3 regions of the Hydrogenophaga sp. OTU3427 genome follow, and region 1 is predicted to be linked to each of the others. Evidence: predicted binding sites of a transcription regulator. Region 1 holds the regulator's gene; each other region holds the start of a gene.
What was found. The regulator HrcA, encoded in region 1, represses chaperone genes, less so after heat shock. The targets are predictions, from matches to a motif close to TTAGCACTCNNNNNNNNNGAGTGCTAA.
Positions count from the first base shown of each region.

Region 1 (10,604 bases):
AGGTGGTGCACGTCGACCAGGCGCAGGCGCGTGCGCTGGGCTTTTGGCACGACGAAGCCCCCGAGGACAACCCGCTGGTGGGCGCGGACGGTTTGGTCGAGGTGCCGCGCTGGCGCCATGCGCTGATCAACATGGCCCACCCCCTGCTCAAGCAAGGCCTGGTGATCCTGGACACGCCCGGCCTCAACGCCATCGGTGCCGAACCCGAGTTGACGGTCAGCCTGCTGCCGCAGGCGCACGCGGTGGTCTTCATCCTGGCGGCCGATGCCGGCGTGAGCAAGTCCGACCTGACCATCTGGCGCGAGCACCTCGCGCCCGCGGCCGAGCGCATCGATTCGCGTCTGGTGGTGCTCAACAAGATCGACACGCTGTGGGACGACCTCAGCACGCCCGAATACATCGAGTCGCAGATCCAGCGCCAGCGTGCCACCTCGGCCCGTGTGCTGGGGCTGGCCGAGGACCAGGTGATCGCCGTGTCGGCGCAAAAAGGCTTGCTGGCCAAGGTGCAGCAAGACCCGGTGCGCCTGGCCGCCAGCCGCCTGCCCGATCTTGAACACGCCTTGGGCGAAGGCCTGCTGGGCCGGCGCAGGCGCATCCTGCAGGGCGTGGTGGCCGATGGTTTGCATGAACTGCAGAACGAAACCGGGCGCATGCTGCACGCGCGCGAGCGCGATTTGGTGGAGCAGATGCAGGAGCTCGAAGGCCTGCGCGGCAAGAACGCCACCGTGATCCGCCAGATGCGCCTGCGCATCGAGCAGGAGCAGGCGGAGTTCGACAGCAGCGGCGCGCGCATCCAGGCGGTGCGCTCGGTGCACCTCAAGTTGTTGCGCGAACTGTTTGGCCTGCTGAGCACCACCACCCTCAAGGCCGAGGTCACGCAGCTGGCCGAGGCGCTCAAGAAGCCGGGCATCAAGTTCGGTGTCAAGAAGACCTACGGCGACTGTTTTGACCGCCTGCGCGACGTCGTGTCGCGGGCGCAGGCCATGGGCAACGACATCCACGCCATGCTGGTCAACAGCTTCAAGAGCCTGAACGCGGAATTCGGTTTTTCGCTCCAGCCCCCGGCCGCGCCCGACCTCCAGCGCTTCCGCGAAGACCTGGCCCTGATCGAGCGCAACCACCTGCAGTACCTGGGCCTGAGCAACACGCTCAAGCTGGCCCAGCCCGAGTTCGCCGAACGCCTGGCGCGCGCGTTGATGTCGCGTCTCAAAGGCGTGTTCGACACCGCCCTGGCTGAGGTCGAGACCTGGAACAAGGGCTCGGCGGCCCAGCTGGATGGCCAGCTGCGCGAACGCCGCCGCAACTTCACGCGCCGCATGGAGGCCGTGACCCGCATCCAGACCGCGGCCAGCGGGCTGGACGACCGCATCCGCGAGCTGGAGCAAATGCAGGTCGAGCTGGACGCCACCCAGGCCCGCCTGCGCGGCTGGTGCGAGGAACTGCTGGCCGACGCCGGGCCCGATGCGGCCGATGGCGATGTGGCCGCCCCTGCCCCCGCCGTGGACGCCACGCCGGTGTTGCCGGCCTGATGGCCGCCGACCCCGCCCACCCGCCCGTGGCACACGGGCCAGGGCCGCACGGGCCGGACGGCCTGTTCCACCGCCTGGTGGCCTGGCAGCGCAGCCATGGCCGCAGCCACCTGCCCTGGCAGCACACCCGCGACCCCTACCGCGTGTGGCTGTCCGAAATCATGCTGCAGCAGACCCAGGTGAGCACGGTGCTGGGCTACTACGAACGTTTCCTGGCCCGCTTTCCCACCGTGGCCGATCTCGCGGCGGCGCCGTCCGACGACGTGATGGCGCTGTGGAGCGGCCTGGGCTACTACAGCCGCGCGCGCAACCTGCACGCCTGTGCGCAGCAGGTGGTCGCGCGCTTCGCTGGCGTGTTTCCCACCACTTCGGTCGAATTGCAGACCTTGCCGGGTATCGGTCCGTCCACGGCGGCGGCGATCGCGGCCTTCTGTTTCGGCGAGCGCATCTCCATCATGGACGGCAACGTCAAGCGCGTGCTGTCGCGGGCGCTGGGTTTTGAGGGTGATCTGGCGCAGGCCGGCAACGAACGGGCGCTGTCGGCGCTGGCGCAGGCGCTGGTGCCCCCCGATGCTGACCACGCCGCCATGGCGTCCTACACCCAGGGCCTGATGGACCTCGGCGCCAGCCTGTGTGCCCGCAGCAAGCCGCAGTGCCTGCTGTGCCCGCTGTCCAGCGATTGCCGCGGCCTGTCCACTGGCGCACCCGACGCCTACCCGGTGAAGACACGCAAGCTGCTGCGCCGTCACGAGACCTGGTGGCTGCTGGCCCTGCGCCGCCCCGACGGCGCGGTCTGGTTGGAGCGGCGGCCGCCGCGTGGCATCTGGGCCGGCCTGTACTGCACGCCGGTGTTTGGCGACGAGGCCGCGTTGCTGGGCGCGCTGGTGTCATGGGGTCTGGATGGCGCCGCCGTGCAATGGTTGCCGGCGCGCAAGCACAGCCTCACCCACCGCGAACTGAGCCTGCGGCCGGCCGTGCTGCCGGTGAACGTATCGGCGGGGCCGGCGTCCGATGGCCGCTGGGCCACCCCCGGTGAATGGCAGGCGCTGGGCCTGCCGGCGCCGGTGCGGCTGTGGCTCGACGGAGCCTGATCAGTCCAGCTCGCGGTGCCGGGTGCGCACCGTCCAGTGTGGCCCGAACTCGGCCGCCAGCGTTTCCACCATGTAGACGGAGCGGTGCTGGCCGCCGGTGCAGCCCACCGCCACGGTGACGTAGCTGCGGTGGTCCTGCCGCATGGCGGGCAGCCAGCGCTGCAGGAAGCCGGCGATGTGTTCGCGCATCGCCAGTACTTCCGGGTGTCCACGCAGGAAGTCGGCCACCGGCGCGTCGCGGCCGGTCAGCGGGCGCAGCTCCGCTTCGTAGTGTGGGTTGGGCAACATGCGCACGTCGAACACGAAGTCGGCGTCCATGGGAATGCCGCGTTTGAAGGCAAAGGATTCAAACACCAGGGTGAGCTGCGAGGGAGGCGCCTGGATCAGGCCCTTGACCTGGCTGCGCAGGGTGGAGGCCTTCAGCAGGCTGGTGTCCAGCACCAGGGCCTGGTCGCGCAGGTCGCCCAGCAGCTCGCGTTCGAGTTCGATGGCGTCGATCAGGGCGCGCTGCTGGTCGGCGGCGTCGGCCAGCGACAGCGGGTGCATGCGCCGCGTTTCCGAGAAGCGCCGCACCAGGGTGTCGGTGGTGGCGTCGAGGAACAGGGTGGTGAGTTGCACGTCGGTGCCGCGCAGCTGGCGCAGGCGCGCTGGCAGGCCGGGCAGCGAGGCGGCGCTGCGCACGTCCATGGCCACGGCCACCCGTTCGGCGCGGTGGCCGTGTTCCAGCGCCACAAAGGATTCGAGCAGCTCGGGGGGCAGGTTGTCCACGCAGTAGAAGCCGGCGTCCTCCAGCGCGTGCAGCGCCACCGATTTGCCGGAGCCGGACATGCCGGTGATGAGCACGAGCTGCATGGGCATGGTGTTCGCTTCAGACACCCGCGGCCGCTTCGAGCATTTCGCGCGCGTGGGCCAGCGAGGCGCCGGAGGTGGCGCTGCCGCCCAGCATGCGGGCCAGTTCCTGCACGCGTTCGGCGGCGTCCAGCGCCTGCACCTGGCTCAGCGCGCCCAGGGCGCCGCTGTGTTTGGCCACGCGCAGGTGCTGGTCGGCGCAGGCCGCCACCTGGGGCAGGTGGGTCACGGCCAGCACCTGGCGGTCGCGGCCCAGGCGCTGCATGAGCTGGCCCACGGTCTGCGCCACGGCCCCGCCCACGCCCGAATCCACCTCGTCGAAGATCAGGGTGGGTGCTTCCCCCAACTGGCTGGTGGTGACCGAGATGGCCAGCGCGATGCGCGAGAGCTCGCCGCCCGAGGCCACCTTGCCCACCGGACGCGGCGTGCTGCCGGCGTGACCGGCCACCAGGAACTCGACCTGCTCCAGGCCGTGCGCCTGCGGTTCGTCCAGTGGGGCCAGACGAACCTCGAAGCGGCCGCCTTGCATGCCCAGGCCTTGCATGGCCAGGGTGATGCCTTCGGACAGTCGGGCCGCGCCCTGCTGCCGCAGCTTGGACAGGCGCTTGGCCTCCTTCATGAAGGCGGCTTCGCGCGCGGTGGCTTCTTTCTGCAGGCCGTCCAGGTCGCTGGCGCGGTCGATCTCGGCCAGCTGCGTTCTCCAGTCGGCCAGGCGCTGGGGCAGTTCCTCGGGCGTGCAGCGGTAGCGCCGCGCCAGCGACATCCAGTTGGTCAGGCGCTCGTCGAGTGCCTGCAGCGCCGCCGGGTCGAGTTCGGTGTCGCGGCCGTAGTGCTGCAGCGTGTGCACGCTGTCCTGCAACTGGGCCTGGGCATCCTCCAGGGCCTTGAGCACTTCGGTGAACCGGGGCTCGATGCCCACCTGCGATTCGAGCAGGGCCGTGGCGCGCGCCAGCAGCGACAGGGCGCTGGTGTCGTCGTTGTCCAGCGCGGCCAGCGCGCCTTGGGCGGCGCTGATGAGGTCTTGTGCGTGGGCCAGGCGGCCGTGCTGGGTGTTGAGCTCGTCCCACTCGTCGGCTCCCGGGGCGAGCTTGGCCACCTCGCCGATCTGCCAGCTCAGGCGTTCGCTTTCCTGCTGGCGCGTGGCCTGCTGGGTGCGTGCGGTGTCCAGTGCCTTCAGCGCCCCGCGCCAGTCGGCCCACAGGCCGGGCAGGGCGTGGGTGGCGATGCCGGCGTACGCGTCCAGCAACTGGCGCACCGCGTCGGGGCGGGTCAGGCTTTGCCAGGCGTGCTGGCCGTGGATGTCGACCAAGCCGTCGGCCAGGGCCTTGAGCTGCCCGGCCGTGGCCGCGCCGCCGTTGATCCAGGCCTTGCTGCGGCCCTGGGTGTCCACGGTGCGGCGCAGCAGCAGGCTGTCTTCGGCGTCGAAGCCGTTGTCGGCCAGCCAGGTGGCCACCGGTGGCGTCAGGTCGAACTCGGCCGAGACCTCGCAGCGGGCCGCGCCCTCGCGCACCACGGCGCTGTCGGCACGCGCGCCCAGCACCAGCTGCAGGGCGTCGATCAGGATGGATTTGCCGGCGCCGGTCTCGCCGGTCAGCACGGTGAAGCCGGCGTGCAGGTCCAGTTCCAGGCGCTGGACGATGACGAAGTCGGACAGAACAATGCGTTGCAGTGCCATGGATTGCTCAGAGAGGACAAACGGGGAAACCTGGGGCGCTCGCGGCCACCCACCCGACGCAGCCGGCGCCCGAGCGGCGCTTCAGGCCACGCCTTCGTTCCAGTGCAACTTCTTGCGCAGGGTGTCGAAGTAGCTCCAGCCGGTCGGGTGCAGCAGCCGCAACTGGTGTGGCGAGCGCTTGACGATGATACGGTCGCCGTGCATCAGTTCGGTGAAAGTCTGCATGTCGAAATTGGCGCTGGCGTCCTTGCCGGACACCAGCTCGACGCTGATTTCGCCGTCGGAGGGCAGGACGATGGGCCGGTTTGATAGGGTGTGGGGCGCGATCGGTGCCATCACCCAGCCGGCGATGGCCGGGTGCAGCAGCGGTCCGCCGGCCGACAGGGCGTAGGCGGTGGAGCCGGTGGGCGAGGCGATGATCAGGCCGTCGGCGCGCTGGTTGGCCACGAAACGGCCGTCCACCGCCACACGCAGCTCGATCATGCTGGCGGCGGGGCCGCGGTTGACCACCACGTCGTTGAGCGCCGTGGCCTGGAACACGCAGCGCCCATCGCGCCACACGTTGGCCTCGATCAGGGCGCGCCGGTCCTCGTCGAAGACACCGCGCAGCATCGGGCGGAGCTTGTCGGGATAGTCGCCGTAGGCCACATCGGTGATGAAGCCCAGCCGGCCCTGGTTGATGCCCACCAGCGGCACGCCGTGGCGGGCGAGCTGGCGGGCGATGCCCAGCATGGTGCCGTCGCCACCCACCACCAGCGCCAGGTCGCAGCGGGCGCCGATGTCGTCCACGTCGAGCGCGCCGTACTGCATCAGGCCGGTGTTGTGGGCGGTGTCGCGCTCCATCGCGACATCGCAGCCCTCACCGTGCAGGAAGTGGGCAATGCCATCGAGCGCGTCGCGGGAGCCCAGCGCCTGGTACTTGCCGACGATGGCCACGTGCCGGAAGCGCAGCGGGGCGTTGGGGCTGCTGTGCACGGAGCGCGGCGGGGTGGGCGATGTCATGTTTAAATTACAACACAGCTCCACAGATTGAAAGCATGCTAGACGACCGCTCCAAGTTGTTGCTCAAGGCCTTGGTTGAGCGCTACATCGCTGACGGACAGCCGGTCGGCTCGCGCACGCTCGCCAAGGCCACCGGCCTGGACCTGTCGCCCGCGACCATCCGCAACGTCATGAGCGACCTGGAGGAACTGGGCCTGATCGCCAGCCCGCACACCTCGGCCGGGCGCATTCCCACCGCGCGCGGCTACCGGCTGTTCGTGGACACCATGCTCACCGTCAACCGCGACCAGCTGGCCGCCCAGGACGGCATGGCGGGCGCCAGCCTGCAGGCCGACCAGCCGCACAAGGTCATCAACCACGCGGCCCAGTTGCTGTCCAACATGTCGCAGTTCGTCGGCGTGGTGATGTCGCCGCGGCGCAGCTCGGTGTTTCGCCATATCGAATTCCTCAGTTTGTCCGAGCACCGGGTGCTGGTCATCATCGTCTCGCCCGATGGCGAGGTGCAGAACCGCGTCATCCACACCCAGACGGTCTACAGCCAGTCGCAGTTGCAGGAGGCGGCCAACTTCCTCAATGCCCACTACGCCGGCCTGACCATGGAGACGGTGCGCGAGCGCCTGCGCACCGAGGTCGATGCCCTTCGCACCGAAATCGCGCAACTGATGGTGACCGCGGTGGAGGACGATCCCAGCAGTGACCAGGCGGCCGACGAGGTGGTGATTGCCGGCGAGCGCAACCTGCTGTCGGTGAACGAGTTCTCCAGCGACATGGGCAACTTGCGCCGCCTGTTCGACCTGTTCGAGCAAAAGGCCCAGCTCATGCGCCTGCTGGACGTGTCCACCCAGGCCGAGGGCGTGCGCATCTTCATTGGCGGCGAAAGCCAGGTCGTGCCCTACCAGGACCTGTCGGTGGTGACTGCGCCCTACGAGGTGGACGGCCAGGTGGTCGGCACCCTGGGCGTGATCGGACCCCAGCGCATGGCGTATGATCGGATGATCCAGATTGTCGACATCACCGCCAAGCTGGTCAGCAATGCACTGAGCCACAACAAGTGAGCGCCAGCAGCCTCTTGGGCTGCGCTTACAATCCCGCGCTGGTCGGGCCGTTAGCTCAGTTGGTTAGAGCAGAGGACTCATAATCCTTTGGTCGTTGGTTCAAGTCCAACACGGCCTACCAGTATCATTGCGAACTTACCGAATTTTTCCCCGATAGCTCAGTCGGTAGAGCGCCGGACTGTTAATCCGTAGGTCCCTGGTTCGAGCCCAGGTCGGGGAGCCAGATACGCCAAAGCCCTGCACGAAAGTGTGGGGCTTTTCCGTTGCCGCCGCCGCGTGGCAACGGCACCCGTATGAGGCGGCCGAGGTGATAATTCCGCCACAGGTGGGCATCGCCGCAACAGGATTGCGCGGCTCAACCCGCCGTGTCGAACCGGGTGACCCGCCGTGCTGCGCTTCTTTCTTATTTTTCTGTTCGTGCTGGCCGTGCTGTTCGGCGTCGAGATGCTGAACCCGGTGCAGCAGGCGCTGGTGCACCCGTGGACCAGCCTGCTCGCGCGCATGAGCGCCTTTGTGATGACATGGTTCGATGGCGACGTGATCAGCCACGGCCGGATCCTGCAAAGCAAGTCCACGGGTTTTGGCGTGTCCATCGAGGCCGGCTGCAACGGCGTCGAGGCGGCGCTGATCCTGATGGCCGGCATCATCGCCTTTCCGTCGGGCTGGGCGATCAAGCTCACCGGCATGGCCGTGGGCATCGTGGCCATCCAGGTGGCCAACCTGCTGCGGGTCATCAGCCTTTTCTACCTGGGGCAGTGGAGCATGCAGGCCTTCGAATTTGCCCATCTCTACCTCTGGCAGGCCCTGATCATGCTCGACGTGCTGGTGGTCTGGCTGTTGTGGATGCGCGCTGTCGCGCGCCGCTCGGAGATGCAGCTTGCCGCTCAGGGCCTGTGAACATCATTTTTCCAAGATGCGTTGCGAGTCAAAAAGGCCGTGCGCAAGGCGTGAAACGCAGACGGGCCGGTGGCCCGGCGAGGCTTCGCAACGCGGCGCACGGCCTTTTTGGCCGCAACCCGAGGGAATGGGGTGAAAACAGCGCCACTCGTTGTTGCACTCCTAGGCCAGACGCCCAGTCTGGCCGTCGTCGCGCGCCCAGATGGACGCTGTTTTCACCCCATTCGCACTGGGAACAATGATGTTCACAGGCCCTAGCCGCTTGGCCCGCTTTCTGCTCCTGAGCATCGCCTGGCTGCTGGTGCTCATGTGGCCGTGGTACCAGTTGTCTGCCTACCTGTCGGCGCCAGTCATTGCACTGGCGGGACAGGTCATGCAGACCCTGTTTGGCTGGGTGGCGGGGGTGGAGCGCCAGGGGACGGTGGGGGTGCTGCTCACGCATCTGAATGTGCTGGTGCCCCAAGGGGGTCGCCTGGTGGTGGCGCAGCTGGCGCCCGAGGTGAACTACCGCACCTTCGGCTACGGCGTGGTGCTGCTGTGGGCCCTGCTGCTGGCGTCCCGCCCGCGGCGCTGGCCGCTCAAGCTGCTGCTGGGCGCGGTGGCGTTGATGCCCTTGCAATCCATCAGCCTGTGTTTCCAATGGCTCAAGGATGCCTTGCTCGCCAGCGGTCCGCAGGTGCTGGTGCAGACCGGTCTGCCGCGCTGGTCGCTGGAGGTGGTGGCCTACGGCTACCAGTTCGGTTTCCTGATGCTGACGCCGTTGGCGCCGGTGTTGTTGTGGCTGTTGCTCGACCGCTCTTTTGTCCAGCGCTTGTGGCTGGAGATGACGCTGGCCGGACGTCTGGAGCGGACGCCGGAATCCTGACCGTGGGGCGGTCACAAGTCTTGTCTTTGTTTGACAATGTGGGCCAGCTTTGCGCCACCTCAACGAGATCACGACATGGAAACCACCTATACCCTGCTGCGGCGCTTTGAGCAACTGATTGCCGTGGGCGCGGCGCTGTCCAGCGAGCGCAACATCGACCGCTTGCTGGAGAACATCCTGCTGGCGGCCAAGGCGATCACGCGGGCCGAGGGCGGCACGCTCTACCAACTGACCGAAGATCAGCAGCACCTGCATTTCGAGATCGTGCACAACGACCGGCTGGGAATTGCCCTGGGTGGGGTGGGCGGGCAGGCCATCTCGGGCAAATTCCACGACCTGCCGCTGCGCGCCGCCGATGGCTCGCCCAACCACAGCCTGGTGGCGGCCTACGCGGCCAACACCGGCCAGACGGTGAACGTGCCCGACGCCTACACGACCGCCGGTTTCGATTTTTCGGGCACGCGCAAATTCGACGAAAGCACCGGCTACCGCTCCAAGTCCTTTCTCACGGTGCCGATGAAAAACCACGAAGGCGACCTGATCGGGGTGCTGCAGCTGCTCAATGCCATCGACCCCGACTCCGGTGAGGTGGAGGCGTTCACCGCGGCCGACCAACGCCTGGCCGAGTCGCTGGCCTCCCAGGCCGCCATCGCGCTGACCAACCGGCAGTTGCTGCAGCAGCTCGAATCGCTGTTCGAGTCCTTCATCGGCCTCATCAACGCCGCCATTGACGAAAAATCGCCCTACACCGGTGGCCATTGCCAGCGCGTGCCCGAGCTCACCATGATGCTGGCCCAGGCCGTGAACGCGACCGAGGACGGGCCGTTGCGCGACGTGCGCATGACCGACAAGGATTTCCACGAGTTGCGCATCGCCGCGCTGCTGCACGACTGCGGCAAGGTCACGACGCCGGTGCACGTGGTCGACAAGGCCACCAAGCTGCAGACCATCCACGACCGCATCCACGACGTCGACGTGCGCTTCGAACTGGTCAAGCGCGAGGCCGAACTGCGGCATTGGCGCGCGGTGGCCAGCAGCCAGTCTGCCGCCGGTGGCGATGCCGATCTGGCCGCCTTTCTGGAGCGCTGCGACGCCGACCGCGAATTCCTGCGCCGCACCAACATCGGCGGCGAACGCATGAGCGACGATGACGTGGCGCGCGTGCGCCACATCGCCCGCGCCTATGTGTGGCAAGGCCCGGATGGCCAGCCACGGCCCCTGCTCAGCGACGACGAGGTGGACAACCTGAGCGTGCGTGCCGGCACGCTGACCGGGCCCGAGCGCGAGGTGATCAACCAACACATCTCCACCACCATACGCATGCTGGAGCAACTGCCCTGGCCCAAGCACCTGACGCGGGTGCCCGAGTACGCGGGTGGCCACCACGAACGCATGGATGGGCGCGGTTACCCCAAGGGACTCAAACGCGAAGAGATGAGCTGGCAGGCGCGCATGATGGGCATTGCCGATATCTTCGAGGCCCTGACCGCCAGCGACCGCCCCTACAAGAAGGCCATGCCTTTGTCGCAGGCGCTGGCCATCATGCGCAACTTCAAGGAAGGCGGGCACATCGATCCGGACCTCTTTGATGTGTTCGTCGACAAGCAGGTCTACCGCAGCTACGCGCAGGCTTTCCTGGGG
Region 1 covers NZ_JASATI010000016.1:51,336-61,939, reverse strand. The annotation lists gene AAHB17_RS11550 (dynamin family protein) at 1-1,529, shown strand, start outside; gene mutY (A/G-specific adenine glycosylase) at 1,529-2,620, shown strand; gene rapZ (RNase adapter RapZ) at 2,621-3,478, opposite strand; gene recN (DNA repair protein RecN) at 3,489-5,144, opposite strand; gene AAHB17_RS11530 (NAD kinase) at 5,226-6,146, opposite strand; gene hrcA (heat-inducible transcriptional repressor HrcA) at 6,182-7,201, shown strand; tRNA gene AAHB17_RS11520 (tRNA-Ile) at 7,246-7,322, shown strand; tRNA gene AAHB17_RS11515 (tRNA-Asn) at 7,349-7,424, shown strand; gene xrtH (exosortase H) at 7,589-8,098, shown strand; gene AAHB17_RS11505 (exosortase H-associated membrane protein) at 8,340-8,963, shown strand; gene AAHB17_RS11500 (HD domain-containing phosphohydrolase) at 9,039-10,604, shown strand, end outside.

Region 2 (10,604 bases), on a different contig from region 1:
GGGGTCGCCCTCGGCCGTGTAGGCGTAGGCGTGTTCGGACAGGCGGTCGAAGCTGACCGTCTTTTCCTCGAGATCGGCGGCGGACGCGAAGGTCTTGGTGTTCATGGTGGGCTTCATTCCAAAATTTGACTATGAATAAATCGTTCGTCTAAAACGAATTAACGGATGGTAGTGAGAAAATTCGATAATGGCAAATTCATTTGCATAGGTGTAAACCCGTAGAATGGCAGAATCGCTCACCACCCACCCCATGCACACCCCTTCCTCCCTCCCTTCACCGCCGCTGGCCGCCCGTGCCGAAGACTTCGACGGCGAGGCCGACAGCGGCGCCGGCCGTGGTCCCCGGGGCATACAGAGCATTGAGGTCGGCAGCCAGTTGCTGAAGGCGCTGGCGCGCTCGGGCCGGGCCATGGCCCTGAAGGACCTGGCCCGCGCGGCCGACCTGACGCCAGCCAAGTCGCACCCCTACCTGGTGAGTTTTTGCAAGGTGGGCCTGATCGAGCAGGACCCCTTGAGCGGCCACTACGGGCTGGGCCCGCTGGCCATGCAGCTGGGCCTGATCAGCCTGCAGCAGATCGACCCGGTGCGCCTGGTGATCGCCGAATTGCCGGGGCTGGCGCTGCGTCTGGGCAACACGGTGTCGGCGGCGGTCTGGGGCGCCACCGGGCCGGTGATCATCCGGGTGGAGGACGGTCCGACGCCGGTGCGGGTATCCATGCGTCACGGCATGCCTGCCTCGTTGCGCACGACGGGCACCGGCAAGGTGTTCGCGGCCTTCCGCGAGCGCGCCGAAATCGAGGCCGCGCTGGCCGAAGAGGGCTTGCCCGGTGCGCTGGACGAGCCCGCCTTCGCGGCCGAACTGGCCGACATCCGGCGCGAGCGCATGGCTCGGGTCAAGGACGAGCTGCTGGTGGGGCTCAGTGCCCTGGCCGTGCCGGTGTTCGATGGCTTCGGCCGGCTGGTGCTGGCCATTGCGGCCATCGGCCCGAGCGCCTTGCTCGACCTGCGCACCGACAGCCCGCAGGCGCGTTCGCTGCGCGAGGTCGGCAACATGCTCTCCCAGCGCCTGGGACATGTGGAGCCCGTTCAAGCCGGCTGAGCGCGGACGAAAAAAAGCCCCGCGGTGAGCGGGGCTTGAAGGGATCCCTGAAATCCTATTTCGAAGAGATCCGAGGAGACAACCAGAAAATCCGGTGTGCCGTGACGGTGGATCAGCGCTTCTTGGCGGCCGTGGTCTTGGCGGCGTTGACAGCGGTGGTGGTCACGGTGTTGAAGTTGGCTTCGGCCATTTCAGCGGCTTGCTTGACGGCTTTCTGCACCGACTCCATGGCGTTGTTGGCGGCGGACACGGCGCTCTTCATCACGGCCACGGCGGTTTCGGAACCGGCGGGGGCGTTCTTGGCGGCGTTGTCGACCAGGTTCATGAACTTGGCCTGGGCTTCGGCGGCCTGGGCTTCAGCGGCCTTGCCGAATTCGGCGGAGGTGCCCGAAGCGATGTCGAACAGGTGGCGGCTGTAGGCCACGGTCTTTTCGGCCAGGGGCTGGAACAGGCTGGCTTGCAGGGTCAGCAGTTCCTGGGCGTCTTTCACGCTCAGCACGGCCTGGGTGCTGTTGGCGGTCTCGGCCAGGGCGGCCTTGGTGGCTTGCACGTTCAGCTCAACCAGCTTCTCGACGCCTTCGAAGGCCTTCTGGGTCAGGCCGAACAGGGTTTCGACGTTGGCTTTTTGAGCGGCGATGATTTGTTCTGCGGTCAGCATGGTCAGGACTCCTGAGGATGGTTGCAAATGAAGGGGCAGAGCGGCTGGACCTGGAGGCCTATGCTGCGCTGCAACATGGTTTGAATTATAGGAAGCTGCCGCCGATTTGCAAGCGTTTTTTGTTGCATTGCAACATTTTCGACGGCAGGCTCTAAATCGGTCGGATTTCATGTTCCAGACACAATGTGTGCCGTGAAAGCCTTTTACGCCGACCATTTCGTGTTGCCCCTGCCAACAGGCCACCGCTTTCCCATGGGCAAATACGCGGCCTTGCGCGAGCTGATCACGACCGAGTTGCCCGATGTGGAACTGCTGCAAGCCCTGCCCGCCAGCGATGGCGAACTGGCCCTGGTGCACACCCCGGGCTATGTGGCCGCAGTGACCGAAGGCCACCTCAGCGCGGCCGCCCAGCGCGAGATCGGTTTCCCTTGGAGCCCGGCCATGGTCGAGCGCGCCCGGCGTTCTGTTGGCGCCACCGTGCAGGCGGCGCGGGCGGCGCTCGACGGTGGCGGCGTGGCGGCCAATCTGGCTGGCGGCACCCACCATGCGTACGCCGACAAGGGCAGCGGATTCTGTGTGTTCAACGACGCGGCCGTGGCGGCCCGGCTGTTGCAGGCCGAATGGGGCCGCCAGCACGCGCGCAGCGGCCGTCCTGGCCTGCAGGTGGCGGTGATCGACCTCGATGTGCACCAGGGCAATGGCACGGCCAGCATCTTCCGCCACGATCCGTCGGTGTTCACGCTGTCGCTGCACGGCGAGAAGAACTTTCCCTTCCGCAAGGAGGACAGCGACCTGGACGTGCCCCTGCCGGACGGCTGTGGGGACGACGAGTACCTGCACGCGCTGGACCGGGCACTGGACGAGCTGGACCGGCGGGTGCAGCCGGGCCTGGTGTTCTACCTGGCCGGCGCCGACCCCCACGAGGGCGACCGCCTGGGTCGCATGAAACTGAGCTACGACGGGCTGGAGGCGCGCGACCGCCGTGTCTTCGATTGGGCCTGGCAGCGGCGCGTGCCGCTGGCCATGAGCATGGCCGGCGGCTATGGCCGCGACATCGCCACCACGGTGCAGGTGCAACGCAACACCTGGCAGGTGGCGGTGCACTACGCGCGGCGCTGGCACAATCGCCGACCATGACCGCTTCCGTCCCCGCCAAGCCCCAGCCCCAGGCCCGCAGCGCCTACCGGGTGTTCCGCACCATCGGCACGCGCTGGATGGACAACGACATCTATGGCCACGTCAACAACGTCGTTTATTACAGCTGGTTCGACACGGCGGTCAATGGCTGGCTGATCGAGCAGGGCGCGCTGGACATCCATGCCGGCGAGGTCATTGGGCTGGTGATCGAAACCCAGTGCAACTACTTCGCCCCGCTGGCCTTTCCGCAAGACGTGCACGCCGGCCTGCGCGTGGCCCACCTGGGGCGCTCCAGCGTGCGCTACGAGGTGGGCCTGTTCGCCGCCGATGGCGAACTGTGCGCCGCCGCCGGCCATTTCATCCATGTGTATGTGGACCGTGCCACGCGCCGGCCCGTGCCCCTGCCTGAACGGCTCAAACAAACCCTGGAGACCGCCCTGTGTCCATGAACCCGCCCGCGGCCGGCACCCACGCCGCCATCGATCCGGCCAGCGTCGACGCGGCCATCACCAGCCGCATGTCGGTGCGCGCCTTCCTGCCCAGGCCGGTGCCGCGCGAGACCATCGCCCACCTGCTTGAAGTGGCCAGCCGCGCGCCCTCGGGCACCAACACCCAGCCCTGGAAGGTCTATGTGCTGCAGGGTGCCAGCCGCGACGGCCTGGTGGACAAGGTCTGCGCCGCGCACGATGCCGGCCGCGCCGACCCGGCCCTGGCCGCCGCCCGCAAGCCCGCCTACGACTACTACCCCACGAACTGGGTCAGCCCCTACATCGACCGCCGGCGCGAGAACGGCTGGGGCCTCTATGGCCTGCTGGGCATCACCAAGGGCGACAAGGACAAGATGCACGCCCAGCACCAGCGCAACTTCCGCTTCTTCGATGCGCCGGTGGGCATCATGGTCACCATCGACAAGGTGCTGGGGCGCGGCTCGCTGGTGGACTGTGGCATGTTCCTGCAGAACATCATGGTGGCCGCGCGTGGCCACGGCCTGGACACCTGTCCGCAGGCGGCCTGGGTCGACTACACCGACATCGTGCTGCCCCACATCGGCGCTGGCGAGGGCGAGATGCTGGTCTGCGGCATGTCGCTGGGCTATGCCGATCCGGACGACAAGGTCAACGGTTTCCACACGCCGCGCGAGACGGTGGCGTCGTTCACCCGTTGGCTGGACTGATTTCATTTTTTTCATCACAAGGAACACACCATGATCACCACCCCTTCCGGCCTGCAATACGACGACACCGTCACCGGCACCGGCGACGTGGCCAAGGCGGGCAAGCGCGTCACCGTGCACTACACCGGCTGGCTTTACAACGACGGCGTGTTGGGCGCCAAGTTCGACTCCAGCAAGGACCGCAACGACCCCTTCGTGTTCCCGCTGGGTGCCGGCCACGTCATCAAGGGCTGGGACGAGGGTGTGCAGGGCATGGCCGTGGGCGGCACGCGCCGCCTGGTCATCCCGGCGGACCTGGGCTACGGCGCACGCGGCGCGGGCGGTGTGATTCCGCCCAACGCCACGCTGCTGTTCGAGGTCGAACTGCTGGCGGCCTGAGCCCGCGGCGCCGACGGCGTCACAAGAAGAACAAGCCGACCCCGTAGGTCGGTCATTCCCATCTGGAGGAGACGATGCGTCAGATCCGTTGGCCGCTGTTGCTGGCTGCCCTGTGTTTGCCCGGCCTGGCCGGGGCGGCCGACTTCGACGGTGCCGCCCTGTCCCCTGTGTGGGGCCTGCCCTTCGCCGGTCTGCTGCTGTCGATTGCGGTGGCGCCGCTGCTGGCGCCGCTCTTCTGGCACCACCATTTCGGCAAGGTCTCGGCGGCGTGGGCATTGGCCTTTCTGCTGCCCTTCGCGGCCTGGGCCGGGGTCGGCGTGGCCTCGCAAAGCCTGGTCCATGCGCTGCTGGCCGAGTACATCCCCTTCGTCATCCTGCTGACCGCGCTGTTCACCGTTTCGGGGGGCATCTACATCCGCGGCAACCTGCATGGCAGCCCGGGACTCAACACCGCCATCCTGGGCCTGGGCGCGGTGCTGGCCAGCTTCATGGGCACCACGGGCGCGTCCATGCTCCTGATCCGGCCGTTGCTGCGCGCCAACGACAACCGCCGGCACAAGGCTCATGCCGTGGTCTTCTTCATCTTCATCGTCTCCAATGCCGGCGGCTCGCTCACCCCGCTGGGTGATCCACCGCTGTTCCTGGGCTTTCTCAAGGGGGTGGATTTCTTCTGGACCATCTCCCACATCTTTCCCGAGACCTTGTTCCTCGTGGGCGCGTTGCTGGCCATCTTCTTCGCGCTGGACAGCTGGTTCTACCACCGCCGAGACGAGTGCCTGCCAGCCGACCCGACGCCGGACACCCGCGGCATCGGTTTCGACGGCAGCGTCAATTTCCTGCTGCTGGGCGCCGTGGTCGGCCTGGTGCTGCTCAGCGGTTTCTGGAAGTCGGACGTATTGATCCACATCCACGGCACGGACGTCGGCCTGCCCGGCCTGGTGCGCGACGTCGGCCTGATCGGCGTCACCCTGCTGTCGCTCAAGCTCACGCCCACCCAGGTGCACGTGGACAACCAGTTTGCCTGGGCGCCCATGGCCGAGGTGGCCAAGCTGTTCGCCGGCATCTTCCTGACCATCATCCCCGTGATCGCCATGCTCAAGGCCGGCGCCAACGGACCGTTTGGTGCCGTCATCGCCGCCGTTACCCGGTCCGATGGCTCGCCCGACCCTGCAGCCTACTTCTGGGCCACCGGTGCCTTGAGCTCCTTCCTCGACAACGCCCCGACCTACCTGGTGTTCTTCAACACCGCCGGGGGCGACCCGCAGGTGCTCATGACCACCCTGGCTCCCACCCTGGCCGCGATCTCGGCCGGCGCGGTCTTCATGGGCGCCAACACCTACATCGGCAACGCCCCCAACCTCATGGTCAAGGCCATCGCCGAAGACCGCGGCGTTGGCATGCCCAGCTTCTTTGGCTACATGCTGTGGTCGGGCGCGGTGCTGATCCCGCTGTTCGCCCTCATCACCGTCATCTGGTTCCGCTGAACAGGTCTCCCACGATCACAAGGCTCTGACATGACCCGACCCGCCATCCTGGTAGCCCGCCCCGTCTTTCCGCAAGTGATCGAGCTGCTGCGACAGCACTTCGAGGTCGACCACCACGCGGGCGACAACGGCCTGCCGCCGGCCGAGCTGATCGCGCGCCTGCAGGGCAAGGTCGGCGCCCTGACCACGGGCAGTGAACGCATCGACGCGGCCCTGCTCGACGCCTGCCCGCAGCTGCGCATCGTGGCCAACATGGCGGTCGGCTTCAACAACTTCGACGTCCCGGCCATGAGCGCCCGGCGGGTCCTGGGCACCAACACCCCCGATGTGTTGACCGAGACCACGGCCGACTTCGGTTTCGCGCTGCTCATGGCCACCGCCCGGCGCGTCACCGAAAGCGAACATTTCCTGCGTGCCGGCCTGTGGACACAGTGGCGCTACGACATGTTTGCCGGCGCCGAGGTCCACGGCAGCACGCTGGGCATCCTGGGCATGGGCCGCATCGGCCAGGGCATCGCCCGGCGCGGCGCCCATGGTTTTGGCATGAAGGTGATCTACCACAACCGCTCGCGCCTCTCCCCCGAGCTGGAGGCCGGCTGTGGGGCACGCTACGTCGACAAGGCCGAGCTGCTCGCCCAGGCCGACCACCTGGTGCTGGTGCTGCCCTACAGCGCCAGCTCGCACCACGCCATCGGTGCGGCCGAGATCGCGCAGATGAAGCCCACGGCCACGCTGATCAACATCGCCCGCGGCGGCATCGTGGACGACGCCGCCCTGGCCGTGGCCCTGCGCGAACGCCGCATTGCCGCCGCCGGCCTGGACGTGTTCGAAGGCGAACCCACCGTCCACCCCGATCTGCTGACCGTGCCCAACGTGGTGCTGACCCCCCACATCGCCAGCGCCACCGTGGCCACCCGGCTGGCCATGGCGCGCCTGGCGGCCGACAACCTGGTCAGCTATCTCACCCGGGGCCAGGCCCTGACGCCGGTCAACCCGCAGGCGCTGGCCCCGTAAAACCCTTTGTGGCGGACGTTTTTGGGAACCTTTCCCTTAGCACTCGCTCTCAGGGAGTGCTAATATTTGAACTGTCCCAAGAGGACATGCCATAGAAAGGTGTGGAAATGACCGTTTCTGCCAATCCGAGCCTGAACACCAACGCCGTCGCGCTGAGCAAGCCCTGGGCCACTGCCCTGGTGTTGCCGCCCCTGGGCAACCTGGACGCCTACATTTCGGCCGTCAACCGCCTGCCCATGCTCACGCTGCAAGAGGAGCAGACCTACGCCCGCCAGCTCAAGGACGAGAACAACCTGGAAGCCGCTGGCAAGCTGGTGATGTCGCACCTGCGCCTGGTGGTGTCGGTGTCGCGCCAGTACCTGGGCTACGGCCTGCCCCATGGCGACCTGATCCAGGAGGGCAACGTGGGCCTGATGAAGGCCGTCAAGCGCTTCGATCCCGAACAGGGCGTGCGCTTGGTCAGCTACGCGCTGCACTGGATCAAGGCCGAGATCCACGAATACATCCTGAAGAACTGGCGCATGGTCAAGGTGGCCACCACCAAGGCGCAGCGCAAGCTGTTCTTCAACCTGCGCTCCATGAAGCAGGGCTTCAAGACCGACGCCGCCGAGGCCGACCTGGCCACCCACCGCGAAACGCTCAACGAGAGCGAAATCGGTGTGGTGGCGCGTGAGCTGAACGTCAAGCGCGAAGAAGTGATGGAAATGGAACGTCGGTTGTCGGGCGGTGACGTGGTGCTGGACCCCACGCCCAACGACGACGGCGAGGAAGCCTACGGCCCCATCGCCTACCTGTCGGACGCCACCCACGAGCCCACCGCCGTGCTGGAAAACCAGCACCGCGACCGCCTGGCCACGGACGGCATCGCCCACGCGATGTCGCAGCTGGACGACCGTTCGCGCCGCATCGTGGCGGAACGCTGGCTCAAGGTCAACGACGACGGGTCGGGCGGCATGACGCTGCACGAACTGGCGGCCGAGTACGGCGTCAGCGCCGAGCGGGTGCGCCAGATCGAGGTGGCGGCCATGAAGAAGATGCGCGCAGCGCTGGCCGAATACGCCTGAAGCGGGTTGCCGTTCCATGAAAAAGGCCACGCACCGCGTGGCCTTTTTGCTGGGCGCGCAGGCCTCAGCCCTCGCGGCGCAGTGCCGGGAACAGGATGATGTCGCGGATGCTGGCGCTGTCGGTCAGCAGCATCATCAGTCGGTCGATGCCGATGCCACAACCGCCGGCGGGCGGCATGCCGTGTTCCAGCGCGCGGATGTAGTCGGCGTCGTAGAACATGGCCTCGTCATCGCCGCCGTCCTTGGCCGTCACCTGGGCCTGGAAGCGGGCGGCCTGGTCCTCGGCGTCGTTGAGCTCCGAGAAGCCGTTGCCGAACTCGCGGCCGGTGATGTAGAGCTCGAAGCGTTCGGTCACCTCGGGGCGGTCGTCGTTGGCGCGGGCCAGCGGCGAAATTTCCGTCGGGTGTTCCATGATGAAGGTCGGCTGCCAGAGTTTTTCCTCCACCGTCTCCTCGAAGTACATCACCTGCAGGCTGGCCAGGCTGCGGGTGGACAGCTTGTCCTTTTCCTCGTTTTTCCCCAGCTTGCGCAGCTCGTTGATCAGCCAGCTGCGGCTGTCCACGTGGTCGCCCGCTTCGGTGTGCTTGAGGATGGCTTCGCGTATGGTCAGGCGGGCGAAGGGCTGGGTCAGGTCCACCGGCTGGCCCTGGTAGCTCAGCTGCTGGGTGCCGCAGGTGCGCTGGGCCACGTCGCGGATCAGCGCCTCGGTGTAGTCCATCAGGTCGCGGTAGTTCCAGTAGGCCGCGTAGAACTCCATCATGGTGAACTCGGGGTTGTGGCGCACCGAGATGCCTTCGTTGCGGAAGTTTCGGTTGATCTCGAACACGCGCTCGAAGCCGCCCACGATCAGGCGCTTGAGGTAGAGCTCGGGCGCGATGCGCAGGAACATCTGCTGGTCCAGCGCGTTGTGGTGGGTCTCGAAGGGCTTGGCGTTGGCACCGCCGGGAATGGGGTGCAGCATGGGCGTTTCCACCTCCAGGAAGCCGTGCTGGACCATGAACTCGCGCAGGTGGGTGACACCCTGGCTGCGCGCCATGAAGCGCTTGCGGGTGGTCTCGTCGGTCATCAGGTCGACGTAGCGCTGGCGGTACTTGACCTCCTGGTCGTGCACGCCGTGGAACTTGTCGGGCATGGGGCGCAGGCTCTTGGTGAGCAGGCGCACGCTGTCGGCCTGGATGGTCAGTTCCCCGGTGCGGGTCTTGAAGACCGTGCCCTCGGCGGCCACGATGTCGCCCAGGTCCCAGTGCTTGAAGGCGGCGTGGGCTTCCTCGCCCACGCTGTCGTTGCCCAGGTAGATCTGGATGCGGCCGGCCGAGGGGCCGAAGGAGGCGTCCTGCAGGGTGGCGAAGCTGGCCTTGCCCATCACCCGCTTGAGCATCATGCGCCCGGCCACGCTGGCGCGCACCTTGAGTGGCTCCAGTTCTTCCTTGCCCATGGCGTCATAGCGCTCGAACAGGTCCTGCGCCCGGTCGGCCGGCTTGAAGTCGTTGGGGAAGGCGGGCGCGCCGCCGGCCTGCTGCTGCTCGCGCAGCGCCTTGAGTTTCTCGCGACGCTCGGCGATCAACTGGTTGTCTTCGGCGACGGCGGTGTGGGAGTGAGCGGCAGGGGTGTTCATGTTGGCAATGAAAAAAGGGCTGCGCACCGCTGTGCGCAACCCTCTATTCTAGTTTTTTGCTGCAAACCTATTCGACGTGCAGTTGGCCGCCGCGCCGGGCCGCCCCAAGCAAGGCCGGCCCCCCCTGGGGGGCAGCGACCCGCGCAGCGGCGGAGCGTGGGGGCGCTATGTCATTCACCAAGGTACGCGGCTCTCACCTTGGGGTCGTCCAGCATGTCCTTGCCGATGCCGTTCATGGTGATCTCGCCCGAGTCCATGACGTAGCCGCGGTCGGCGATCTGCAGGGCGCGGCGGGCGTTCTGCTCCACCAGCAGGATGGTCACCCCCTGGGCAGCGACGTCGCGCACGACCTCGAAGATCTTGTCGACCATGATGGGCGACAGGCCCATGGAGGGCTCGTCGAGCAGCAGCACCTTGGGCTGGCTCATCAGCGCGCGGCCCATGGCCAGCATCTGCTGTTCGCCGCCCGACATGGTGCCGGCCAGCTGGTCCTTGCGCTCGCGCAGGCGCGGGAAGATGGTGAACATGCGCTCGATGTCGGCGGCGATGCCGGCCTTGTCGGAGCGGATGTAGGCGCCCATCTGCAGGTTTTCAGTGATGGTCATGCGGGTGAACACACCGCGGCCTTCGGGCACCATGACCAGGCCTTCGCGCACCAGGTCCCAGGAGCCCTTGCCCTTGATGCTCTTGCCCAGGTATTCGATGTCGCCACCTTCCATGGCCAGGGTGCCGGTGACCGCCTTCATGGTGGTGGTTTTGCCGGCGCCGTTGGAGCCGATCAGGGTCACGAGTTCTTTCTCGCGCACTTCCAGGTCGACGCCCTTGACGGCCTTGATGCCGCCGTACGCGACCTTCAGGCCGCTGACTTTGAGTAGGGTTTGTGCCATGTTCTTCTCGCTCAATGTCCGCCGGTGCCCAGGTAGGCTTCAATGACTTTGGGGTTCTTCTGCACTTCGGCCGGGGTGCCGCTGGCCAGTTGTT
Region 2 covers NZ_JASATI010000001.1:147,074-157,677, forward strand. The annotation lists gene AAHB17_RS00660 (MBL fold metallo-hydrolase) at 1-105, opposite strand, end outside; gene AAHB17_RS00665 (IclR family transcriptional regulator) at 251-1,099, shown strand; gene phaP (TIGR01841 family phasin) at 1,212-1,757, opposite strand; gene AAHB17_RS00675 (histone deacetylase family protein) at 1,941-2,894, shown strand; gene AAHB17_RS00680 (acyl-CoA thioesterase) at 2,891-3,343, shown strand; gene AAHB17_RS00685 (nitroreductase) at 3,340-4,068, shown strand; gene AAHB17_RS00690 (FKBP-type peptidyl-prolyl cis-trans isomerase) at 4,099-4,446, shown strand; gene AAHB17_RS00695 (sodium:proton antiporter) at 4,521-5,930, shown strand; gene AAHB17_RS00700 (2-hydroxyacid dehydrogenase) at 5,961-6,944, shown strand; gene rpoH (RNA polymerase sigma factor RpoH) at 7,052-8,008, shown strand; gene lysS (lysine--tRNA ligase) at 8,073-9,623, opposite strand; gene AAHB17_RS00715 (ABC transporter ATP-binding protein) at 9,794-10,510, opposite strand; gene AAHB17_RS00720 (ABC transporter ATP-binding protein) at 10,522-10,604, opposite strand, start outside.
Region 2: rpoH (RNA polymerase sigma factor RpoH) is a predicted target of HrcA. The motif match lies at 6,981-7,007, and genes of this name have one in related genera.

Region 3 (10,604 bases), on a different contig from region 1:
TGGCGCCCAGCGGCCCACCACCGGCCAGGGCCAGCGCCACCCGCGGTGCCTGGCGGGTGGACGGCTGAGTGGGGCGGCGCCGCGGTGCGGGCGTCTCGGGACGGCTCATGGGCACAAGTGTAGATCGGGGGATGTGGGCTTCTTGTTGCATTGCAGCAAGTGCCGTGGGCGCAAAAAAGGGGCGACATGCGCCCCTTCGTCAGCGGTCCGTCGGGTGCTTCACGCGTTGGTGTCGGCGGTGGGCGTGGCGGCCTTGCGCGCCGCTGCCTTCTTGGTCGGGGCCTTGGCGGCGGCCTTCTGTGCCGTCTTCGACGCGGGCTTGGCCGGCGTTTTCGCCGGCGCCTTCGCCGCCGCCTTGGGCGCTGCGGCCTTCTTGGCGGGGGCGGCGGCCTTGCCACCCTTGCCGCTGAGCTGCTGGACGTGGCGGTTGAGTTCCTCGATGCGGTCGATCAGCGCGTCGACGTCCTTGGCCGAGGGCACGCCCAGCTTGTTCAGGGCCTTGGCCACGCGTTCTTCAAAGATGTTTTCCAGCTTGTCCCACTGGCCGGCGGCCTTGGAGGAAATGCCGTTGGCCATGTCGGTCACGCGGCTGGTGGCCTCGTTGATGCGCTCCTCGGCCACCGACTGGGTCTTGCGCTGGATGCTCAGGCCTTCCTTGACCAGGGTGTCGAACACCTTGCCGCCTTCTTCCTGCGCTTTGGCGAAAGCGCCCAGGCCAGCCAGCCAGATCTGCTGGGCCGAGTCCTTGATGGCACCGGCCAGGGGGCCACGGGGGGTGTTGGTATCGGCTTTTTTCTGGGCGCTGATTTTTTGCAGTTTCTTGACCATGGTGAACTCCGGGTGGGTTGAGAGAGGGGGGCCGGCCACTGGCGCGGCACCCTGACCGCCGAACTGTACGAAGAGCGGTGGTGCTTGTGTAGGGGGTGGCGACTAAAACCGCTGGGGGCACGCCTCCAATCCTGGCCCGGGTTTTTGCTGAAGCGGCACAGGGGCGCGGGGCGGGACAATGCGCGCTTGTCTGGAGGAACCTCATGCATTATTTCGTCACCGGTGCCACCGGCTTCATTGGCAAGCGGCTGGTCAAGAAGCTGTTGGAACGCAAGGGCAGCACCGTATCCTTCCTGATTCGCCAGGAGAGCCTGGGCAAGGTGGCTGAGCTGCGCAGCCATTGGGGTGTGGGGGCCGCGCGCGCGGTGCCGGTGGTGGGCGACCTGACCGCCAAGAAGCTGGGCGTGTCGGCCGAAGACATCAAGAAGCTCAAGGGCCAGGTTGACCATTTCTTCCACCTGGCGGCGGTCTACGATCTGGGCGCCGACGAGGAAAGCCAGGTGGCGGTCAACGTCGAGGGGACGCGCCACACGGTGGAGCTGGCGAAGGCGATCGACGCAGGGCATTTCCACCACGTGTCGTCCATCGCGGCGGCGGGCCTGTACGAAGGCGTGTTCCGCGAGGACATGTTCGATGAGGCCGAGGGCCTGGACCACCCCTACTTCATGACCAAGCACGAGAGCGAAAAAATCGTGCGGCAGGAGTGCAAGCGGCCGTGGACGGTGTACCGCCCGGCCATGGTGGTGGGCGACAGCCAGACCGGCGAGATGGACAAGATCGACGGCCCCTACTATTTCTTCAAGCTGATCCAGCGCATGCGCCAGATCCTGCCGCCCTGGATGCCCAGCGTGGGCCTGGAGGGCGGGCGCATCAACATCGTGCCGGTCGATTTCGTGGTCGACGCGCTCGACCTCATCAGCCACCAGAAGGACGTGGCTGGACGTTGCTTTCACCTGGTGGACCCGGTGGGCTACCGCGTCGGCGACGTGCTGGACATCTTCAGCCGCGCCGCCCATGCGCCGCGCATGAACCTGTTCGTCAATGCAGCGCTGCTGGGCTTCATCCCCAAGAGCGTGAAAAAGGGGCTGATGGCGCTGGCGCCGGTGCGCCGCATCCGCAACGCCATCATGTCCGACCTCGGCCTGCCCGAGGACATGCTGACCTTCGTCAACTATCCCACGCGCTTCGACTGCCGCGACACCACGGCCGCGCTCAAGGGCAGTGGCGTGACCTGCCCCAACCTCAAGGACTACGCCTGGCGGTTGTGGGATTACTGGGAGCGCCACCTGGACCCCGACCTGATGATCGACCACAGCCTCAAGGGCACGGTGGGCGGCAAGGTGGTGTTGATCACGGGCGGCAGCTCGGGCATCGGCCTGGCGGCGGCGCACAAGTTTGCCGAGGCCGGTGCCACCACCATCATCTGCGGCCGCGACCAGGACAAGCTGGACGAGGCCTGCGCCGAAGCGCGCGACAAGGGCTACCAGTTCGTGGCCTACGCGGCCGACATCGCCGACATGGCCGACTGCGACCGTTTCGTGCAGTTGCTGCTGGAAAAACACGGTGGCGTGGACTTCCTGATCAACAACGCCGGGCGCTCCATTCGCCGCGCCATCGAGAGCAGCTACGACCGCTTCCACGATTTCGAGCGCACCATGCAGCTCAACTACTTCGGCTGCCTGCGCGTGACCATGGGCCTGCTGCCGGCCATGGTGGCCAAGCGCAAGGGCCATGTGGTCAACATCAGCTCCATCGGCGTGCTGACCAACGCGCCGCGCTTCAGCGCCTACGTGGCCAGCAAGGCCGCGCTCGACGCCTGGACGCGCTGCGCCTCCAGCGAGTTCGCCGACCAGGGCATCTCCTTCACCACCATCAACATGCCGCTGGTGCGCACGCCCATGATCGCGCCGACCCAGATCTACAAGAACGTGCCCACGCTGGCGCCTGAAGAGGCGGCCGACCTGATCGCCCAGGCCTGCATCTTCAAGCCCGTGCGGGTGGCCACGCGCATGGGCATCACCGGCCAGCTCATGCACGCCCTGGTGCCGCGCGTGGCACAGATCGTGATGAACACCAGCTTCCGCATGTTCCCCGACTCCAGCGCGGCCAAGGGCGACAAGAGCGGCAAACCGCAGCTTTCACCCGAGGCGGCCGCGCTGCAGCAGATGATGCAGGGTATTCATTTCTGAACGAGGCCCCAGGCGCGGTGGCGGAGCGCGACAGCGATTCGCCGCCGGGCCGCCCCAAGGCGAATCAGCCCCCATGGGGGGGCAGCGACCCGCGCAGCGGTGGAGCGTGGGGGTTTCCGTCAGGTATAGCGTTTGCTGCGCAGGTTGTTTTTCATCTCGCTGAGCAGCGGGTGCAGCTTGGCGCCGCCGATGCGCAGCGCCAGGCAGGTGGCCAGCACGTCGATGATCAGCAGGTGCATCAGGCGCGACACCATGGGGCTGTAGCGGTCGTAGCCCTCGGGGTGGTCGGCCGCCAGGTGGATGTGGCCGGCCGACGCCAGGGGTGAGCCGCTGGCGGTGATGACGATGGTGGTGGCGCCGTGTTTGCGGGCGATGTCGGTGGCATCCATCAGGTCGCGCGTGCGTCCCGAGTTGGAGATCACCACCACACAGTCGCCCGGGCCCAGCAGCGAGGCGCTCATGACCTGCATGTGGCCGTCGCTGTGCGCCACGGTGTGCACGCCCAGGCGAAAGAACTTGTGCTGTGCGTCCTGCGCCACCACGCCTGAGTTGCCAACGCCGAAGAACTCGATGCGCCGGCCCTTGCGGTAGGCCGCGAGCAGCGCATCGGCCGCTTTTTCGATGGAATGTGTCGATGCGTCGTTGCGGTATTTCAGGAAGGCCGCCACGGTGTTGTCGATCACCTTGACCAGCACGTCGCCGGTCTTGTCGTCGGCGTCCACGCTGCGGTGGATGAAGGGTACGCCCTCGCTGACGGTGCCCACCAGTTTGAGCTTGAAATCGCTCAGACCGTCGTAGCCCATGCTGCGGCAGAAGCGGATCACGGTCGGTTTGCTGACCTCGGCGCGGGCGGCCAGTTCGGACACTGGCAATTGCGCAAAACGCCGTGGGTCGGACAGCACCAGGTGCGCCACGCGTTGTTCGGCGGGCGCCAGGGAGGGCAGGGAGGCCTTGATGCGGTCGAGCATGGGGTTTTCGAGTGTGATAATACGGAGGCGGTAACTTTATTTCATTCGATCAGTCCAGTCCATGAACCAGCTCGACGCACTCAAGCAGCACACCACCGTGGTGGCCGACACCGGCGATTTCAAGCAGATGGGTGCCTTCCGGCCGCAGGACGCGACCACCAACCCGTCGCTGATCCTGAAGGCGGTGCAAAAGGCCGACTACGCCCCGCTGCTGACGCAGACGGTGGCCCGCTTCCGGGGCGCCCCGCTCGACGAGGTGGTCGATCGCCTGCTGGTGCGTTTTGGCTGCGAAATCCTGTCCTTGGTGCCGGGCCGCGTTTCCACCGAAGTGGACGCGCGCTTGAGCTTCGACACCAATGCCACCATCACCCGCGCGCAGCGGCTGATCGAGCTGTACCAGGCCGAAGGCGTGCCGGTGGACCGGGTGTTGATCAAGATGGCCTCCACGTGGGAGGGCATACAGGCGGCCGAGGTGCTGGAGCGCCAGGGCATACGCACCAACCTCACGCTGCTCTTTTCCTACGCGCAGGCGGTGGCCTGCGGCCAGGCCAAGGTGCAGCTGATCTCGCCTTTTGTGGGACGCATCTACGACTGGTACAAAAAGTCCGCCGGCGCGGGCTGGGACGAGTCCGCGAATGCGGGCGCCAACGACCCCGGCGTGCGTTCGGTGCGACGCATCTACGAGTACTACAAGCACTTCGGCATCGCCACCGAGGTGATGGGCGCGAGCTTCCGCAACATCGGCCAGATCCAGGCCCTGGCCGGCTGCGACCTGCTGACCATCAGCCCGGAGCTGCTGGCCGAACTGGCCGCCAATGAAGCGCCTTTGCCGCGGTCGCTCGACGCCGCCGCGGCGCGCCAGCTGTCGCTGGAGCCGGTGCGGTACGACGAAGCCGGTTTCCGCTTTGCGCTCAACGAAGACGCGATGGCCACCGAGAAGCTGGCCGAAGGCATCCGGGCCTTCTGCGCCGACGGACGGCGGTTGGATGCCTTGATTCAAAGCGCTTGAGGCCATTCGGCCCTTTAAGCGTCAAACTGCTTTACGTTTTCCGGGCCTTGCGGTAGTTTTCGAGTCGCGGCCTCTGCCGTGGTTCTGGGAGGACTGCTGCGATGAAACTCAAGCTCAAACTGCCCCTGGCCTTTGGCGCCATCCTGCTGCTGATGCTGCTGGCGGGGCTGGGCGGGATTTATGCCCTGAACGGCGCCTTGCACCGCTTCAACACCGAGGTCAGCCAGGCGCTGGAGCGCGAGCGCACCGCGCGCGAGATCGACAGCCAGTTCAAGACCCAGGTGCAAGAGTGGAAAAACACCCTGCTCCGCGGGAGCGATGCCAAGCAGCGCGAGCGCTACTGGACGGCGTTTGGCAAGAACGAAGCCGAGGTGGCGGCGCGCACCGGTGAACTGGTGCGCGCGCTGCCCGACGGCAAGGCGCGCGAACTGGCGCGGCAGTTCCTGGCGGCGCACCAGAAGATGGCCCAGAGCTACGTGGCGGGTTTCAAAGCCTTTGAGGCGGCCCAGTTCGATCCGGCGGTGGGCGACAAGGCGGTGCAAGGCGTGGACCGGGATCCGTCGCGGCTGGTGCGCGAGTTGGCCGACCAGATTTCCGACGATGCCCATGCCATGGAGTCCGAGGCCACCCGGCAAGGCGAGCGGGCCACCTGGATCAGCCTGGTGCTGATGGGCGGACTCGCGGCCATGGGCATGGGCCTGGCCGTGCTCATCAGCCGCGCCGTGGTGCGTCCCATCACCGAGGCCGTCTCGGTGGCCAACCGGGTGGCTTCGGGGGACTTGAGTGTCCCCGTGCATGCCCAGGGCAGCGACGAGGTGGCCGAGATGATGCGTGCGCTTTCGACCATGAGTGTGTCTCTGGTGCGGGTGATCGGCCATGTGCGCTCGTCCATCGAGAGCATCGGCACGGCCAGCGCGCAGATCGCCAGCGGCAACCAGGACTTGAGCCAGCGCACCGAACAAGCCGCCAGCAACTTGGAAGAAACGGCGGCCAGCATGGAGGAAATCACCAGCACCGTGCGTCAGTCCGCGGATGCCGCCACCCAGGCGCAATCGGTGGTCGTCTCGGCATCCGGATCGGCGCAGCAGGGTGGGGAGGTCATGTCGCGCATGGTGCACACCATGGGCGAGATCAACGAAGCCTCTCGCCGCATTGCGGACATCATCGGTGTCATCGACAGCATTGCCTTCCAGACCAACATCCTGGCACTGAACGCGGCCGTGGAAGCGGCCCGCGCGGGTGAACAAGGCCGGGGTTTTGCGGTGGTGGCGTCAGAAGTGCGGTCGCTGGCTGGGCGCTCGGCCGAGGCGGCCAAGGAAATCAAGCGGCTGATCGGCGACAGCGTGGGCAAGGTGGACGATGGTGGCCGCCTTGTGCAGGATGCAGGCGTGGCCATGGACAACATCGTGCGCAATGTGGCCAGCGTGCAGACCATCATTGGAGAAATCACCAACGCGGCGCGCGACCAGGCCGATGGCATCGATCAGGTGAACGTCGCGGTCAGCCAGCTCGATCAGATGACCCAGCAGAACGCAGCGCTGGTCGAGGAAAGTGCCGCCGCCGCCGAAAGCCTCAAGCACCAGGCCGCCAGCTTGGCCCAGGCCATCAGTGTTTTCAAGCTGGCGCCGCACGCGGGTGCTGCTTGACGCCGTGTGCAATCGTTGACATTTCCCGAGTCCAGCCGACGCTATAGTGCCGTCAACCCTGGCAGGCAGGGTCGATGTGATTCAGGGAGAGATATTCAATGGAATTGTTGGTGCAACTGCTTTTGGGGGCCATCGGCGGGAACGTCGGCGGCGCTTTGTTCAAGAACCTTTCGCTGGGCATGCTGGGCAATTCGCTGGCCGGCATCCTGGGAGGGGGCATTGGCGGTCATTTGCTCGGCGCCCTGCTGGGTGCGGCGGCACCGGCAGGCATGGCCGGCACGGCCGCCGGCGGTGGCGTGGGGGGCCTGGTGCTGATGTTGGTGGTCGCGCTGATCAGGAAGGCCCTAGCCAAATAAGATCGGGTCCGACGCCAACAAAAAACCCCGCGAGTCGCCTCGCGGGGTTTTTTGTTGGGGCTGGGAGCACACCCAAGGTGTACCCCGACGCAGCATGAGGGTGCAGGGCAAGGCGCAGCCGCGCAGTCAGTGGCAATCGCCACGGCCAGCGGCTGCAACGCCGCCATGCGCCCTCAGGCAAGGCGCAATTACATGCCCATGCCGCCCATGCCGCCCATATCACCCATGCCGCCACCCATGCCGCCGGCCGGTGCGTCGTCCTTGGGGGACTCGGCGACCATGCACTCGGTGGTCAGCATCAGGCTGGAGACCGAAGCGGCGTTCTGCAGCGCGGTGCGGGTCACCTTGGTCGGGTCCAGGATGCCCATTTCGATCATGTCGCCGTAGGTGTCGTTGGCGGCGTTGAAGCCGTAGTTGCCCTTGCCGGCCAGGATGGCGTTGACCACCACCGACGGTTCGCCACCAGCATTGGCCACGATTTCGCGCAGGGGGGCTTCGATGGCCTTCAGGACCAGCTTGATGCCGGCGTCCTGGTCGGCGTTGTCACCCTTGATGGTGCCAGCGGCCTGACGGGCGCGCAGCAGGGCCACGCCACCACCGGCGACGATGCCTTCTTCCACCGCAGCGCGGGTGGCGTGCAGGGCGTCTTCCACGCGGGCCTTCTTTTCCTTCATCTCGACTTCGGTGGCGGCACCGACCTTGATGACGGCCACACCGCCGGCCAGCTTGGCCACGCGCTCTTGCAGCTTCTCGCGGTCGTAGTCGCTGGTGGCTTCCTCGATCTGGATGCGCACTTGCTTGACGCGGGCTTCGATGTCAGCGGCAGCGCCGGCGCCGTCGATGATGGTGGTGTTTTCCTTGCCCACTTCGATGCGCTTGGCCTGGCCCAGGTCGGCCAGGGTGACCTTTTCCAGGGTCAGGCCCACTTCTTCAGCGATGACCTTGCCACCGGTGAGGATGGCGATGTCTTCCAGCATGGCCTTGCGGCGGTCGCCGAAGCCGGGGGCCTTGACAGCCACGACCTTCAGGATGCCACGGATGGTGTTGACCACCAGGGTGGCCAGGGCTTCGCCTTCGACGTCTTCGGCGATGATCAGCAGCGGACGACCGGCCTTGGCAACTTGCTCCAGCGTGGGCAGCAGGTCACGGATGTTGCTGATCTTCTTGTCGAACAGCAGGACAAACGGGTTGTCCAGCAGGGCGGCCTGCTTCTCGGGGTTGTTGATGAAGTAGGGCGACAGGTAGCCGCGGTCGAACTGCATGCCTTCAACGACATCCAGCTCGTTCTGCAGCGATTTGCCGTCTTCCACGGTGATCACGCCTTCCTTGCCGACCTTGTCCATCGCGTTGGCGATGATTTCGCCAATGGAGGTGTCGCTGTTGGCCGAGATGGAGCCAACCTGGGCGATTTCCTTGCTGGTGGTGGTGGGCTTGGAAGCCTTCTTCAGCTCGGCGATCAGGGCTTCCACGGCCTTGTCGATGCCGCGCTTGAGGTCCATCGGGTTCATGCCGGCGGCCACGTACTTCATGCCTTCGCGCACGATGGCCTGGGCCAGCACGGTGGCGGTGGTGGTGCCGTCACCGGCGTTGTCCGAGGTCTTGGAAGCAACTTCCTTGACCATCTGGGCGCCCATGTTCTGCAGCTTGTCCTTCAGTTCGATTTCCTTGGCCACGGACACGCCGTCCTTGGTCACGGTGGGGGCGCCGAAAGAGCGCTCCAGAACCACATTGCGGCCCTTGGGGCCCAGGGTCACTTTCACGGCGTTGGCCAGGATGTTCACACCCTCGACCATGCGGGCGCGGGCTTCGCCGCCGAAAATCACGTCTTTTGCTGCCATTTGTCAGACTCCTAGATATACAGAGATGGGTGAGGGCGGGATTACTTCTCGACGACTGCGAACAGGTCGTCTTCCTTCATCACCAGCAGTTCGTCGCCGTCGACCTTGACGGTCTGGCCGCTGTACTTGCCGAACAGCACGCGATCGCCCACTTTCACGGACAGGGCCTTGGTTTCGCCCTTGTCGTTGGTCTTGCCCGGGCCGACGGCCAGCACTTCGCCCTGGTCAGGCTTCTCGGCGGCGTTGTCGGGGATCACGATGCCCGAAGCGGTCTTGGTTTCTTGTTCGAGGCGCTTGACGATCACGCGATCGGCGAGGGGACGCAGTTTCATGAAATCTCCTGAATGAATAACAAGGGAAGCTGGAATCCACCTTCACGGCCTGGCCGTTGGCACAGGGCGGAAGCCGGACGGGCCGGTGTGGATGAGTTGATGTTAGCACTCAAGTCCAACGAGTGCTGATTTTAGGGCGCCGCCGGATTTTTTCAAGCCCACCCACGCCGTTCTTCGCTGCGGACAGTCAAGATGATGAAATCGATGGATCGATCCGAGGGCCCTTTGCCTGGCACCTTGGTCTCGTTGCACTCAAACAACAGCACGGTGTCAAAAAGCAGGGAAAGTTTTGCGTCCCCGCGCGGCTTCTGGTGCAATAAGGTCAACTTCCAAAAACGGAGGTTGGCTTGGGGCTGATGCCCACGGCCTCTTTTTTCAACCTTGGAGAATCTCTCAATGAAAAAGACTCTGATTGCTCTGGCTGCCGTGGCTGCCACCGGCGCCGCTTTCGCCCAGTCGACCGTGACCCTGTCCGGTTCGGTGGACATCGGCATCGTTCGCAACGGTGCTGCTGGCACCACCGTGCTGAACGCCGCCGGCAACGGTCTGAACCAGCTGGTGTTCAGCGGTTCCGAAGATCTGGGTGGCGGTCTGAAGGCCAACTTCATGCTGGCTCAGCGCTTCAACCCCGCTAACGGCAACAACGACGGCACCAACGCTGGCCGCCGCACCTTCCAAGGCGCTTCGACCGTGGGTCTGAGCGGTGGTTTCGGTAACGTCCGTTTCGGCCGTGAAATCGAAGCCTTCAACGACGTGAACAACTGGGCCGATCCGTGGGGCACCGTGCGCGCTGCTTCCATCGCTTTCGCCAACGGCAACGCTTCGCGTGGTCCGGACGCTGCTGACCTGGGTCGCACCGAAGGCATCCATTACAACAACAACTTTGGCCCTCTGGCCATCGGCCTGACCGTGGGTCTGAAGGACCAGACCGCTCCCGCACTGGGCGGCGCACCTGTCGGCACCAAGACCTTCCTGAGCGCCAACGCTGTCTACGCTGCTGGTCCTCTGACCGTGATGGGTGGCGTTCTGCGCAACCGCATCAACGACGACGGCTACGTTCTGGGCGTCGGCTACAACCTGGGTGTGGCCAACCTGAAGGCTGCTTACACCAACGTCGACGGCGACGTCGCCAACGGTGGCTACGCCAACGCTGACAAGTACAAGGGTTACCAACTGAGCGCTGACATCCCCCTGGGTGCCACCACCGTCAGCCTGGGCTACCTGAACGACAAGACCAACGGCGGCGCCAGCTCCTACAAGGTCGGTCTGGGTGCTTCCTACGCTCTGAGCAAGCGCACCTCCCTGATCGCTACCCTGGGCAAGCGCAAGGCCACCAGCGCCAACTACGACTTCTCGATCCGTCACACCTTCTGATCGGCTGCTGGCGTGAGCCAGCAACCTTTCAATGGTTGAAAAACCCCGCCGTCATTGGCGGGGT
Region 3 covers NZ_JASATI010000010.1:62,929-73,532, reverse strand. The annotation lists gene AAHB17_RS08450 (patatin-like phospholipase family protein) at 1-109, opposite strand, end outside; gene AAHB17_RS08445 (phasin family protein) at 220-828, opposite strand; gene AAHB17_RS08440 (SDR family oxidoreductase) at 1,032-3,017, shown strand; gene AAHB17_RS08435 (MurR/RpiR family transcriptional regulator) at 3,137-3,985, opposite strand; gene tal (transaldolase) at 4,047-4,994, shown strand; gene AAHB17_RS08425 (methyl-accepting chemotaxis protein) at 5,096-6,640, shown strand; gene AAHB17_RS08420 (hypothetical protein) at 6,739-6,996, shown strand; gene groL (chaperonin GroEL) at 7,185-8,834, opposite strand; gene groES (co-chaperone GroES) at 8,876-9,166, opposite strand; gene AAHB17_RS08405 (porin) at 9,563-10,540, shown strand.
Region 3: groES (co-chaperone GroES) is a predicted target of HrcA. The motif match lies at 9,269-9,295, and genes of this name have one in related genera.